DNA from 2 places in the Caldicellulosiruptor hydrothermalis 108 genome. Region 2 is predicted to be linked to the other one. Evidence: riboswitches for the same ligand, from Rfam matches in the RefSeq annotation. Region 2 holds a riboswitch; the other holds the start of a gene.
The links. Region 2 has a riboswitch for fluoride ahead of crcB (fluoride efflux transporter CrcB). Riboswitches for the same ligand answer to the same signal wherever they lie in the genome.
Positions count from the first base shown of each region.

Region 1 (7,761 bases), 1.2 Mb from region 2:
AGTTCATAAGAAAGTTATTTCAAGTTTTAGTCCTTTTTGGTTTGTCCTCAAGAGGACCATTAATTGTTCTTCTTACGATATGTCTTGATACACCCAATATTTTAGCAATTTTTTATACGTTTTTATTATTATTTTGAAACACTTTTCGAACTAATTCTCTTGCTTTTTCAGGAGATATTTTTCTTAGCTCATGATATGGTATAATATTCATAGTAGGCTGCCCTCCCATCCTGATAGTTTTTTGATGTTTCTTTTGAATGGGAGATTACACTTTTTAATTATATTCATTTCAGGAGGGAGGCAGCCTCAATTCTTTTTATTACTCTCACGTTATTATTTTCGTACATCTTTTCGTTGTGGTTAATATCTCTACACCTATTCAAGTGATTTTTAAAATTTTTTATTGCAGACATATAAAACTTTTGTTATAATAAAAACAACGAACAATTTTTCTCTCATAATAAGATAAACATATAATAAATATGGAGAAAGAGAATGAAAGAGAAGTTATATGAATTTCGAGATCCTGTCCATGGTTTTATTTACGTTAGACCTTTGGAGCTCAAGATAATTGATTCTTCTCCATTTCAAAGGTTACGAAATATAAAACAATTAGCATTTTCACATTATATTTACCATGGAGCAGAACATTCAAGATTTGGTCATTCTTTGGGTGTTATGCATCTGGTAACTAAAGCTTTCAATACAGTGGCTGAAAAAACCCAGGCTTTTGATGAAGCAAAAAGAAAATGGTATACTCAAATATTGAGAATAATAGCTTTGGTCCATGACTTAGGACATGCACCGTTTTCACATGCATCAGAAGAACTTTTTCCTGAAGGTTGTACACATGAAGATTATACTTGTTTGATAGTAACACAAACAGAGATTAGTGATTTCATTAAGGAAATTGGCGAGGAATTCAAGAAAAACTATGGAGATGAATATGATATTACGCCTGAATTGATATGTTCGATATATAAGGGAGAAAATATAGAAAATCCTGATTTTATATTTCTCAAAAAATTTATGGACAGTGAACTTGATTGTGACAAGATGGATTATTTATTACGTGATTCACTTTATTGCGGGGTGAATTACGGTAGATTTGATATAGAGAGACTTATCAACACTCTTACAGTTTGGGAAGATGAAGATCATATGTTATATCTTGCAATTGAAAAGGGTGGAATGCACGCTTTTGAGGAATTTGTTCTTGCAAGATATTTCATGTTTACTCAAGTTTATTTCCATAAGACAAGAAGATTTTTAGATAATGCCCTTTTTAATTTTCTGAAGGAAGTTTTGCCAAATGGACAATACCCCAAAGATGTTTATGATTTTTTAAACTATGATGATATGTACATATTTCAACTTATGAAAGATAATATAAGACAAAATAAATGGGCTGAAAGGATTTTAAAGAGAAAAATCATGAGTAAAGTTTATGAGACTCCAGAACATGCTGAGAAAAGAGAGCAAGATATTTTTAATTTTATTAAGAATGAATTATCAGAGAGGATTGGCAAAGAAAATCTTCTATTGGATTCAGCAGATAAACTTATACATCAGATGCCAATAAGATATGAGGTTGATAGTGAAAAAGCAATTCCATTAATTGATGATATAGAAGAAAAGCCTATACCAGTTAGTATAGCTTCTGAAGTAATAAGGAAGATGACAGAGCCTATTAATATAAAAAGAATTTATGTTACTGAAGATAAAAAAGATGAGGCCATAAATATTGTTTCTGGAATACTAAGGAAGATGAGTAGATAAGTTTATTTGAAAAAGGAGGGATAATGGTGGATAGTCAAAAATTATTAAAGCTTTTTGATTTAATAAATGAAGTTTCAGATTTTTGTACACAGTCAGGGAATAAAGTAGGCAAAAAACTAATTCAAAAAATAGTATACTTACTTCAAAGAAAAGGTATAGATTTTGGTTATACTTTCTCTATTCATTATTATGGGCCATATAGCAGCCAATTGGAATTTGACATTCATAGAATGGAACTAAATGGGTTGATAAATATTGAATCAGACGGATATACGCATAAAATAATTCCTGTTGAAAATAGAAAAGATGTTTTAAATTCTAAGGAGACTTTAAACAACAAAGAATTAATAAAAAGCTTATGTAATTTCACTGCAAGAGAACTGGAACTTATTGCTACTGTTGACTATGTTATTAGTCAGATGAAATTAGATAAGCTTGATAATAAAACCGAAAAAATATTAATAGAAAGGATATTCAAATTAAAAGGGAATAAATATTCAGAAGAAGAAATAAAAAATGCAATTGAGTTTTTGATAAAATATAATTTTCTAAAACCTGATAAAATTCAGTAAAGAAAATTATCAGCGGATATAATTCCAAAAAAATGAAATAGATTTGATATTGATTTTTTTTCAAAAAACCATATAATAGAAATTGAGAATAAAAAGTTAAATATCAAGGCGATGGAGTTCGCCTTAAAATGCCACAGGGACTGCCCTGGTTGGCTGATAACTCCTGTCCGTACAAGATGCGGGCAGGAGTTTTTTGCTTTATTAAAGAGTTTAAAGCCTTTTTGAAGGCTTTGGGGGGATGGACCTTGGATATTGTGTATTTTGAAATGATAGAAAACTTCAAAGAAGATAAGTGTATTGTATGCCATCTTAAAAACAAGGCAATGGATAAGTTTTTTGATGACTTTCTGTATGAATCAGTAAACGATTACAACTTACGTGACAAAATAAGAAAAGGGGGAATCTGTCCAAAGCATGCAAGAAAGTTAGAGTCGTTAGGTGATGTGCTTGCCCATGCCATTATATATTCAGACTTGCTAAGTAATTCCAGAAATAGAGACTCTACTGAAATATTGCCATGTAAAAGGAAAACTCAAAGGCAGCAAAATATGTGCATCTTTTGTGAAAAAGAACAAGGCTTTGAAGATACCTACACAAGAGCATTTTCCCACTTTTTTGCTACCCAGCCTCAATTTAAATCTGCATTTGCTGAAAGAGGCTTTATGTGTCAAAGGCACCTAAATCAAGTTTTGGAGAAGACAGCTTCTGTATCTGTGCAAAAGGAGCTTTTGTCAGTTATGGGGGCTAAGATAGTTTACTTAATAGCCCCAGCACATAACATTTTTGATTTTATGTACGTTTAAATTGACAAAAAGGCAAAATTTGATACAATATATGAAGTAGTAATTTTTGAAAGGGCTATAAAAATAAACCTGTGTGAAAGGAGATTAAACAGATGAGAAAAAGGCTGGTTGTTGTCTTATTTATTTTTTTATTTTTACTGATAGGAAAGAGTATTACATATGCTAATAATAGCATAGAAATTACCAATATTGAGTATGGAATTGATAACAAAGTAAATTTGTACAATTTAATTGAGCTTAAGATAACTTTACAAAACAAAAGTCAAGACTACTTCAAGGGCAAAATTTCTGTTGAATGGTGGGAGCCCAAAAATGACGCATTTGCCACTCCGGTAGCTTCAAGACCAAAGGAAAAAAAGTTCAGTTTTTCAAAGGAATTTGAGCTTGCAGCAAATTCAAAAAAGTCTATTATTCTTCCCATGTGTTTTGGCGACATGATATATTCTGCAACATATGTTAAAATTTACAATTCAAAAGGAGATGTGATTTTAAACAAGCAGATAGTCCCGCCTAAGAAAGGATATAATTTGAGCATTGGTCTTCTTTCAGACCAAAAGGATAAAGTAAAATATTTGATAAAGCCATCTCAACAAGCAACAAGCAGTATCACTGTGGTTTTATTGGATAGTTCAAATTTTCCTATAACCTCATCGTTATTAGAGAGATTTGATACCATAATAATTCATAATTATAAAACTTCAAATCTTTCTGCTGATCAATACAGAGCGTTAAAAAATTATATTATTAGAGGTGGCAAGTTAATTATATTCTTGGGAGAAAATTATCAAAAGAATTTGTCAATTTTTAAAGATAACTTTTTAGAAGGGAAAATTATGGGTATTAAAAAGGGAGATATCAGTCTTAATATAGATGAACAACAACTCAATTATACCTCTGTCGTGGTGGATAAAGAAAATTCAGAAGATATTGTCCTGAATGATACAAGATTTGTGGATTTTGTTTTAAAAGATGGAGAAAAGATAAGTCAGTTGCATATTCAGCGAAAGATAATTGGCAATGGTGTTGTGCTGGTAACCTCATTTGACCCATTTGAATTGGACATACCGGCAGAAAAGAGAGATAAATTATTAGGGTTTCTACTACAAAGTTGTTATTCTGAATATTCAAAGCTTTTTCAAGGGATTATTACAAATTCTACCTCTTACTCTTACTCCTTGGGTGTAAGTAACTCAATTTACAATTTAGCAGTAAACGTAAAATGGCCTCAGAATGGTTTGATAATTATTTTGATAGTTATATACATTTTTATAATTAGCTTCGGGAACTATTTGATACTAAAAAAGTTTAATAGACGTCACCTTACATGGCAATTTATATTGTTTGGAAGTATAGTTTGGACAGGAGTTATATTTGGTGTTGCTAATGTGTATAAAATTAAACAGCCAAGCATTACAGAAACAAATTTTATTGTTTACAACACCGACAGGAAAGGATATATAGTGAACAAGTATTACCAGATTTTTACTCCACTTAAGAGTAGCTTTGAAGTTGAAGCTACTGACAGTCAAAAGATAGAGCCATTGGTCAAATCTTTCAAAGCATTTGTTGTGAACTTGGATTATGCAAATGATTTTGAGTATTATCCATGGGAAAAGATTATCTTTAAAAATGTTCCGGCATTTTCTGTAAAGTTTGTAAGGGACTTAGAAACTTATGAACTTCCCAGTCCTTTAGTTGAGATGAAATTAAATTTAAAGGATATTTTAAAACCATCTGTAGAGATAGAAAATAAATCAAACTATGAAATTAACCATTTGTTTGTATTTTTGTCTAACAACATGGCTTATGTAGAGAATCTAAAACCCTATGCTAAGGTTGTAAAGTCCTTTTCAAATATAGGCACTGATATTGCAAATGGAATTAGAAACCAGCTTTATAATTTTAACAAGAACAGACAATTAAACTATATGTACATTAATAGGTTAGTAGACCTTTGTATAACATCAATACCAGAAAATAATTATTCAACTTTTTATGCAATAGGTTATATCAAAAATTTCAATGATTTGCAGTTAAAAGTAAATTCTAAATTGGTGAAAACCAGAGGTGAAGCAATTTTCAGAGTTGACATAAAACCAACGTGGCTTGTTGATGGAAAAATGGTTATTCCTTATGGCATTATAGTTCCGGTAATTATTAAAAATACATTCCAAAATTCAACTTCCTATGGACCGGGTGTTCAAGTATCTTATTATGGAAAAGGAGAGATAGAGATAGAGTACAACGTTGCAAGTGTTTTAGAAGATGTTAAAAAGGTCTCGGTCAGAAATGATTCATTGTATGGGAGAAATAATGTAAATGAATTTATTTACAACTTCAAAAGCAAGAAATGGGATAGAGTTGATTTGAGCAAGGCTATCTTAATTTCAGAAAGTGATTTTGGCAAATATCTTTATAGAGGAAAATTACGCATTAAGGTAGTTGGATTTGATAATTCTTCAGTTGCTACCATTCCTCTTATTTCTGTAGAAGGTGGTGGAAAGTAAAAATGCCGCTTTTGGAGATAGAAGGTTTGACAAAGTTTTATGGGAAGAAAAAGGCTGTTGACAATCTTTCTTTTTCGGTTGAAGAAGGTCAAATATTTGGATTTGTTGGTCCAAATGGTGCTGGAAAAACAACAACAATGAAGATTATGTGCGGGCTTTTAAGAGCAGACGGTGGATGTGTTAAAATTAATGGTATGGACATCTCCAAAAACTTAAGCAAAGTAAAGTCGCTAATTGGTTATATGCCTGACTTTTTTGGTGTGTATGACAATCTTAAAGTGAATGAATATTTAGAATTTTTTGCCCACGCATACCGAATAAAAGGTACAAAAGCTCAAAAGATGATAGATGACCTTCTTGAACTTGTCCGCTTGACAGATAAAAAATATGACTTTGTTGACTCCCTTTCGCGTGGTATGAAACAGAGACTGTGCTTAGCACGATGTCTTATTCACAATCCTTTGCTTCTTGTGCTTGATGAACCGGCTTCTGGAATGGACCCACAGTCAAGAATTGAGATGAAAGAGATATTAAAAAACCTAAAAGATATGGGAAAGACGATTATAATAAGTTCACATATCTTACCAGAGCTTTCTGAACTTTGTACACATGTGGGGATAATAAATCAAGGCAGAATGGTTGCTCAGGGGGATATTGCACAAATTACAATGTTAGCTCATGGTACAAAGAGGATAAAGGTAAGGTTTGTAGAAGACTTTAAAGAGGCGCTTACAGTGTTTAAGGAATTTCCTGCTGTATCAAATGTTCAGGTTATAGAAAATGGGTACATTTTGAGTTTTGACGGTGATGATAATGATATGTTCTTGCTTATAAAAGGCTTGATTGACAGGGGAGCAAGAGTATGTGAAGTAGGACTTGTTGAAGGCAGTTTGGAAGAGGCGTTTATGAAAGCAATTCAAGCAGTTGAAAACTGAGGATTTTATTAGGCAAAGGAGTGGTGAGGCTTTGCAAAGAGTAAATAAATTTTTAAACTCAATATTTGCAAATCCGATTGTTACAAAGGAGATAAAACAAAGAACAAGAAGCATGAAATTTGCTTTGACGCTGGCAGGATGGCTTTTATTGATAACAGTTTTCAGTTTTATTTTTTTGAAAAACTTTGCCAAGGAGTTCGTTGAGGTTGAAATTTATAAAACTAATGCAATAGGCTTTCAGACATTTTTAATTATCCTTTTAACAGCTTTTTTTGGTATGTTAATGGTTATTTTAACCTCACAGGCGATAGCTAAGGAAAGAGAAAATCAGACTCTTGACATTCTTCTTTCAACTACCATGAGCAACTTTGAAATAGTAATAGGTAAGATGATTGCAGCGGCAGGTGAGGTTATAATTCTATTTTTTGCTACCTTTCCGGTATATGCTTTACTTTATCTTTATGGGCTTATGAAATTTCAAGATATATTGGGCATGTTTGTATATATTTTTGTGTTGATTTTATTTTATGGGTCCTTAGGGCTTTTAATGTCCACAGTACTCAAAAAAAGTATTGGTGCAACAGTAGTGGTAATTGTCGTTGTAGTTGTTATAGTATTAATAAGTTACATTTCAGTAGTAGCTTTGTCAGATGTAATAAGTACTTTACCATCTCAGCCGCCAAGGAAGGCTGATTTGATAAAACTTTTGCTTACCTCTTTGAGCCCTCTTTTTGCGTTGGTAGAATATATATTTACCCAAATTGGAAGAAGCGACTTGTTTTTTACGTATAGTTATAAAGTAAAAGGTTACCAAGTTCACTTTTTGCTTTGTTTGATAGGAACATTTATTAACATAGCTCTAAGTAGTTACTTTTTAAATCCTCTAAGAAGAGGGTTTTTCAGAAAAGATACAAGGGCTAAAGGTGTCTGAAAATGAAAGATGGCGGAGATTTGATTTTGGAATTTTTAAAAAGAGTGCAAAAAAGGCAAATGTTTTGCATATTTTTATCTAAGCTCTGGATATTTGTTGTAATTTGTTCTGTGCAGAACTTAATAATAGAGTTTTTGTCAAGAAAAGTGCCAGTGTATTTTAAATGGCATTTTCAAATAGGAATTAGTATATTTCTTTTTCTTGGTTATTTAATTTACATTATTAAAAGCAAAC
Region 1 is NC_014652.1:555,443-563,203, forward strand. Features, by position in the region: partial or broken gene CALHY_RS02580 (IS481 family transposase) at 1-211, opposite strand, end outside; gene CALHY_RS02585 (HD domain-containing protein) at 496-1,779, shown strand; gene CALHY_RS02590 (hypothetical protein) at 1,803-2,351, shown strand; fluoride riboswitch at 2,450-2,524, shown strand; gene CALHY_RS02595 (DUF6062 family protein) at 2,606-3,154, shown strand; gene CALHY_RS02600 (hypothetical protein) at 3,247-5,661, shown strand; gene CALHY_RS02605 (ABC transporter ATP-binding protein) at 5,664-6,596, shown strand; gene CALHY_RS02610 (ABC transporter permease) at 6,628-7,527, shown strand; gene CALHY_RS02615 (hypothetical protein) at 7,530-7,761, shown strand, end outside.
Region 1: it holds a riboswitch for fluoride, as region 2 does, so the genes downstream of both, CALHY_RS02595 (DUF6062 family protein) here and crcB (fluoride efflux transporter CrcB) in region 2, are expected to answer to the same signal.

Region 2 (7,761 bases):
AGAAAGAAATAGTTTTATAAACTCCCTTTCTGCTGCTCAACTTTTGAATATCATGGGTGAATATATAAATAATTTTAAAATGTTTGACATTGTAATTGCCATGGGTTCGGACTTTAGACTAAACTGGTTCAAAGCTTTTCTTGATTGTGAGGTCATTACAATACCTCTGGGAAAATCTCCGCTCAAATATGATGTTGAAGTTGATGTTGAAGAGCTGAAAAAAATCTTAGATTCTATTGTGAAGTAGCAAGAAGGAAAAGGAGATGTTTTTTGCATGAAAAGGGTAGTGAGTGTCAGCATTGGTTCGAGCAAGAGAGATCACAAAACCCAAGCCAAAATAATGGGTATTGACTTTGAGATTGAAAGAATAGGGACAGATGGAGATATAAAAAAGGCAATAGAGATTATAAAGTCCTTAGATGGCAAGGTAGATGCCTTTGGTATGGGAGGAATTGACATTGTACTTTACGGTGGAGGTAAAAATTATGTCATAAGAGAGGCTATTCCTATAAAAAATGCTGCTAAAAAGACGCCTCTTGTTGATGGCACAGGTGTTAAAAATACCTTTGAAAAATGGGTTATAAAATATCTTCAAGACAACAGCATAATAGATTTCAAAGGAAAAACTGCACTTGTTGTATGCGCGCTTGATAGATACAAGCTTGCAGAGGGACTATATGAAGCTGGATGTAAGCTTTTGCTTGGTGATGCCCTGTTTGCCTTAGGAATTCCACTTATGATAAAGAGTCTCAAGGTATTTTACTATCTTGCAGCTTTGCTTGTCCCATTGATAATAAAATTACCATTTAGGATGTTGTATCCCAATGATGACAAAAAAGAAGAAAACCCTAAAAAGCTTAGAAAGTATTGGAAATATTTTGAAATAGCAGACATCATTGCGGGAGATTATAAATACATTCAAAAGTACATGCCAGATAGTTTGGAAGGAAAGATAATTATCACAAATACCATTACAAAAGAGGATGTTGAAGAGCTTAAAAGAAGAAAGCTAAAGATGCTTGTTACTACAACGCCTGAGTTTGACGGAAGATCTTTTGGGACAAATGTTGTTGAGGCAATTTTAGTTGCTCTAACAGGTAAAAAGTTGGAAAATATGAGTCAAGAAGAGATAGAAAAGCTCATAAAAGAGATTGATTTTAAACCCAGGGTAGAAATATTCTATTAGTAGAAGATATTTTCTTGGGTTGATAAAAATTTATACTATTACTTTTGTGTTAGAAGGTGAACGTAGAATTTTTCTTCCAGAATATGCAAGGTTTTTTCCTCTATTTTTAAGAAAAATTTTAGTTGCAAATTCCCAGCCTAAGTTCGAAGAGTATATAAGGCTAATTAGTGGAATAGAGATGAGATTAGAATTTTTCATATTTCCGAAAATGGAAAAGGTTTCAAAGAAACATAAAAAAATAAAACATTTTATTGACCAGCAAAGAAGAGGAAGAGTAATACACTTTGATTGGACATATGAACAAAATATTAACATTAATTGTTTTATTGCATATTATATTGTAAGAGAAATATTAAAAAAATACGGTCAACGTTTAAAAAATAGAAAAATAGGAATAATTGGACTTGAAAAAGCTAAAAAAAATGGACTTTTATATGAGCTTGCGGAAAATACAGATATTCTTTATACTTCATTTGCTTCATTTCAAGAGACAAAAATAGCTGATGAACTTTTGGGAGAGTTCGGAACAGTTATAATAAACTGCTGGGAAGAAGAGAAATTGTTTGAAAATGCGGATATAGTGTTTGTGTTCAGAGAGTTAGACAAGACAGCTTATGCGTTAAAAAGAGGGATAGTGTGCTATCCTGAAAAGGGTGTGGTAGAAGATTTTGAATTTTTGAAGAAGTTCTTTTTTCTTTCTGAGATTTGTGTTGATTTTCTTCCTCTGAAAGATATATGTATATATAACGTGACACCCTTTATCAATTTGCCTATTAACATGGTTGAAATCATTTGTGAAAAGCTTCTTTTTACAACCATAAATAGTTTTTCAGATGCCAAAAATGTCTTTACAAAAGACCTCTTTGATGTTAAAATAAAGCTCAAGTAATATGAAAAATTTAATATTTTCGAAGTGGTCAGAAAAGAGCGCTCAAAAGCTCTTTTCGGGCCTGGGAATTTTACCAGGCAGCAGGGATGAAAAAATCCTGCGGGACCCATGTTTTTACACAAAACATGAGTCTTGGCAGGATTTTTTTATTGTTTTAATAGTGTTGGCGAAGAAGCTTATGATGAAAGGGGTTTTAGTGAAGGTATATGGAAAAGCAGGGTGCGGCACTTTTATCAGTTTTTTCTAATACAGCCTTGGTTTTATTCAAACTTATTGCAGGTAGCATTATGGGTTCTGTGTCTGTTATATCAGAGGCAATTCACTCTGGCATTGACCTTTTAGCAAGCTTGGTTGCATATTTTTCCATCAAACAGGCAAGAAAACCAGCAGATAGTGACCATCCTTTTGGTCATGGCAAGTTTGAAAATGTTTCTGGTGCATTTGAGGCAATATTAATATTTTTAGCAGCAGCTATGATTATTTATGAAGCGATAAAAAAGATTATAAATAGGGGAGAAATTGAGAAAATAGAAACAGGGCTTTTGGTTATGCTAATCTCGGCCGTTATAAACCTTTTTATATCCACAAAACTTTTTAAAGTGGCTAAAAAAACAGATTCTGTGGCTTTGGAAGCAGATGCAATGCATCTTTTCACAGATGTGTTTACCTCATTTGGAGTATTCTTAGGGCTTGTTGCAATAAAACTTACACATATGTACATTATAGACCCGATAATTGCTATCATTGTTGCCCTGATGATAATAAAAGCTTCTGTTGATTTGACTAAAAAAGCTCTATGTGATCTTGTTGACAAGAGTCTTCCTCAAAACGAGATTGAGATAATTGAGAATATAATAAGAAGATACTCTCAGGTTACAAGCTTTCACAAGCTCAGAACCAGGAAAAGTGGAGACAGGCGCGAGATTGATGTTCACATTAGAATGGAAAATTCAACTACTTTAATCGACGCTCACAACCTTTGTAACCAGATAGAAAAGGATATAAAATCAGTTCTGCCAAATTCGTATATTACAATCCACATTGAACCTGAGGATGAGAAGTAGGAAGAGTCACAAAAAGTCTATATTGAAATCCACTGTGTTCGATGATATAATATTGCTAACGGCGATGGAGTCCGCCGTACAAATGCCAATGAGGGCTGATGACTCCTACAGATGCTGCAAAAGAGCAACATCTGTAGGAGTTTTTGTATTTTATAGGCCTAATTTCCTGCTGATTACTTTGATTTTACTGAAGGAGGCAAAGGTATATGAAAAACATTGTTGCAATTGCTATTGGAGCTTTTTTTGGTGCTATTTGTAGATTTTTTATATCTCAGCTGAGCCTTGGCAGCTTTCCATTTGCAACACTTTTTATAAACGTTATTGGCAGTTTTGTTTTGTGCTTTGTTGCAGAGATAACGGTAGAACACATAAAGATTTCAACCGCCTTAAGACACTTGATAACAACAGGTTTTATAAGCAGCTTTACAACCTTTTCTACATTTGTACTTGAAATTGTGAGGTTTTTAATGAAAGGAGAATTTACTGTTGCGATTGTCTATCCTCTTTTATCCATTGTACTTGGGCTTTTAGCTTCAATTTTTGGCTTTGAACTTGCAAGGGTTATTTCAGAAAGACAGCAAAAAGAGGAGTACGAGGCAGCATGAACTATCTGATTGTTGGAGCAGGTGGTATCATTGGAGCAATCTTGAGATATATAGTTGGGAAAATATTTAGAGAGGTAATGGACAAAGACCATCCTGTTGCTACATTGTTTATAAACGTGATAGGGAGTTTTTTAATAGGATATTTGTCAACAAAGCATCTTTCGAGTGAATACAAACTTTTTCTGATGACTGGTCTTCTTGGCGGGTTCACCACATACTCTACGTTTATGCTTGAAACATCAAGGTATATAAAGAGAGAAAAACACATGAAAGCCTTTATTTATGTACTTGTCTCTATCATTTTTGGAATAGTTGCAGCTGGTGTGGGAATTTGGTTAGCAAGCTTTGTCTAAGTATTACTATATTTTGATTATTTTTTAGGTCTCATCACTTGAAACCCCAAATTGAATTAATATATAATTTAAATATTGCAAATTCTAATCTTTTTAATTATTTTGAGGAGAGAGTAGGAAATGAAAATCCAAGCACCAAAAGGAACAAAGGATGTGCTTCCGGAAGAAAGTTATATGTGGCAATATGTTGAGAATAAATTCAGAGAGGTTTGCAAGCTTTATGGATATCAGGAAGTTAGATTTCCCACATTTGAGTACACAGAGCTTTTCCAAAGAGGTGTAGGCGAGACCACTGATATTGTCCAAAAAGAGATGTATACCTTTTTGGACAAGGGTGGAAGGAGCATCACTTTAAGGCCAGAAGGGACAGCATCCACAGCAAGACTATTTATCGAGCATGGTTTTGCGTCACGTCCGATGCCCCAAAGGTTTTACTACATTATTTCAGCTTTCAGGTATGAGAATACGCAAGGCGGAAGGTTTAGAGAGTTTCACCAGTTTGGAATTGAGAATTTTGGTTCTTCTTCGCCTGTGACAGATGCTGAAGTAATTTCACTTGCTTACAATTTTTTTACAAGCATTGGGCTTGACAATATTACTGTGAATATCAACAGCATCGGGTGTCCTGTGTGCAGGAAGGAGTATGTGAAAAATTTAAAGGAGTATTTTTCGGCAAATTCTCAAAAGCTCTGCACCACATGCCACCAGAGGCTTGACAAAAATCCAATGAGAATTTTGGACTGCAAAGAAGAGGGTTGCAAGCTGGTTGCAAAAGATGCACCAAAACCAATTGATTATCTTTGTGATGATTGTAAAAGCCATTTCGAAAGTGTGAAAACTTATTTAGATTCGGCAAAGGTTTTATACAAGGTTGACCCATTTATTGTTCGCGGCTTGGACTACTACACAAAGACAGTTTTTGAGATTGTGGCTACTGTCTCTGATAAAGAGCTTGCAATCTGTGGCGGTGGAAGGTACGACAATTTAATAGAACAGATAGGTGGGAATTCTATTCCAGGAATTGGTTTTGCAATTGGTGTTGAGAGACTCTTGATGCTGCTTGAGCAAAATGGTCTTCTTCCTGCAAAACCGCGGGTCCCAGAAGTGTTTGTGGCAACAGTAGGAGAAAATAGCCTCAAAAAAGCTTTTGAGATTGCAAGTAGACTCAGATTTGAAGGAATTTCCACTATAATTGAAGAGATGGGAAGAAGCTTAAAATCCCAGATGAAATATGCTGACAAGATTGGCTGTCAGTTTTCTATAATCATCGGAGATGACGAGATTACAAAAGGTGTTTGTAAGATTAGAAATATGAAGACATCTTCAGAGGAAATAGTAGAAATAGAAAATGTTTGTCAGTATTTAAAAGAAAAACTTCAAAAATAACAAGGATGTTTTTATAACTTTAAAAAATTTAAAAGAAGGTGATAGGTGTGGAAGGTATTAAGGGGTTTAAAAGAACAAAATACTGTGCAGAAGTATCGCTTGAGGATGTTGGAAAAGAAGTTGTGCTAACAGGTTGGGTTGATACAAGACGTGACCTTGGCGGGATAATCTTTGTTGATTTGAGGGACAGAACAGGTATTGTACAGGTTGTGTTTGATGAGAAGATGGGAGAAGAACTTTTAGACAAGGCTGACTCATTAAGGTCCGAATACTGTATCGGTGTTAGAGGTATTGTGGAGAAAAGACCACCTGAGACAGTAAATCCAAAGATAAAAACAGGCGAGGTAGAAGTAAGAGCAACAGAACTGAGGATATTTAACAAGTCTGAGACGCCTCCTTTTCCGATTGAAGAGGGGATAAATGTAAATGAAGCAGTAAGATTAAAATACAGGTATTTGGACTTAAGAAGACCTGATATGCAGAGAAATTTGATGTTCAGACACAAGCTCTATCAGGTTGTGCGAAATTTTCTTTCTCAAAATGGGTTTATAGAGATAGAAACACCCATGCTCACAAAATCCACTCCAGAAGGTGCAAGAGACTACTTAGTTCCAAGCAGAATATTTCCGGGAAAATTTTTTGCGCTGCCACAGTCACCGCAGCTTTTTAAACAGCTTTTGATGGTTGCAGGGTTTGACAGATATTTTCAGATTGTAAAATGTTTTAGAGATGAAGACCTGCGAGCAGACAGACAACCTGAGTTTACCCAGATAGACATTGAGATGTCGTTTGTTGATGTTGACGATGTTATTGAGATAAATGAAAAACTTCTCAAGACCATTTTTGGAGAGATGCTGGGGATAGACTTAAAACTTCCTCTTCCAAGACTTACCTACAAGGAAGCAATGGAAAGGTTTGGCTCAGACAAACCAGATACTCGTTTTGGAATGGAACTTGTTGATATTACTGACATTGTAAAAAACTGCGAATTTAAAGTATTTTCTGATGCAGCAAACAAAGGTGGGTCAGTAAGAGCTATCAATGCAAAGGGCTGTGCGGCTACATTTTCAAGGCGTGAGATTGATGCACTTGTTGAGTTTGCAAAAAACTTTAAAGCAAAAGGTCTTGCATGGATTGCAGTTGAAAGTGATGGTCTGAAATCTCCTATTGTTAAGTTTTTAAAAGAAGAGGAGATAAATGAAATTCTAAAGAGACTTGGTGCAGAGGTTGGAGATTTGCTGCTATTTTCTGCTGATAAGGATGAAATTGTCTTTGATGTTCTTGGAAACTTGAGACTTGAGATAGCAAGAAAGTTAAACCTTCTTGACAAGTCAAAGTTTAATCTTTTGTGGGTAGTAGAGTTTCCACTTTTTGAATATTCAGAGGAAGAGGGCAGGTTTGTTGCAAAACACCATCCATTTACTTCGCCAATGGATGAAGATTTAGAATATTTAGAAACTGATCCAGCAAAAGTAAGATCAAAAGCATACGATATTGTGTTAAACGGTACAGAAATTGGCGGTGGTTCTATCAGAATTCACTCACCTGAGATTCAAAAGAGAATGTTCAAAGCCCTTGGATTTACAGAGGAAAAGGCACAGGATAGGTTTGGCTTTTTGCTTGAAGCTTTCAAGTACGGTACACCACCACACGGTGGTATAGCTTATGGATTTGATAGGCTTTGCATGCTGCTTTTGGGTTTGGATTCTATCAGAGACACAATTGCGTTCCCGAAGGTAAAAGATTCGTCGTGCCCGCTGACTGATGCACCCTCTGAGGTTGAACCAAAACAGCTCAGAGAGCTTCACATCAAGGTTGATGTTGTAAAATAAAAAAAGAATTTTTTGCGGCTCCATGTCCTAAAATAGTTAAAGATTTTTGTTGGGACAGGAGCCTTATTTTTTGCAAAATTTTTACCTTGTCTTAGAGCAAGATGCTACAAATATCAGGTCAAAAATTTAAAACAGATATGAAATTTTTTTAATTTAAAACTTCCTGAGCATGGAATATATTAATTTTATAACAAAATGATAACGATTACATAGGAGGGATTCACATTATGAGAGAAATTATTTTAAAGTCTGGTCTACTCTTGATAGTGGTTATTTTGATTGTTTCTATTTTACGAGTTTTACCTGTATTTGCCCAGAGCATACCGTATGAAAAGGAAAAATATCCAAATCTTCTTGGCAATCAGGCAGTTAAAAAACCATCGGTTGCCGGCAGACTGCAGATTATTGAAAAGGACGGGAAAAAGTATTTAGCTGACCAGAAAGGT
Region 2 is NC_014652.1:2,124,196-2,131,956, reverse strand. Features, by position in the region: gene CALHY_RS10495 (hypothetical protein) at 1-247, shown strand, start outside; gene CALHY_RS10490 (hypothetical protein) at 275-1,186, shown strand; gene CALHY_RS10485 (hypothetical protein) at 1,206-2,075, shown strand; gene CALHY_RS10475 (cation diffusion facilitator family transporter) at 2,282-3,139, shown strand; fluoride riboswitch at 3,191-3,254, shown strand; gene crcB (fluoride efflux transporter CrcB) at 3,346-3,744, shown strand; gene crcB (fluoride efflux transporter CrcB) at 3,741-4,097, shown strand; gene hisS (histidine--tRNA ligase) at 4,218-5,483, shown strand; gene aspS (aspartate--tRNA ligase) at 5,531-7,315, shown strand; gene CALHY_RS10450 (cellulase family glycosylhydrolase) at 7,543-7,761, shown strand, end outside.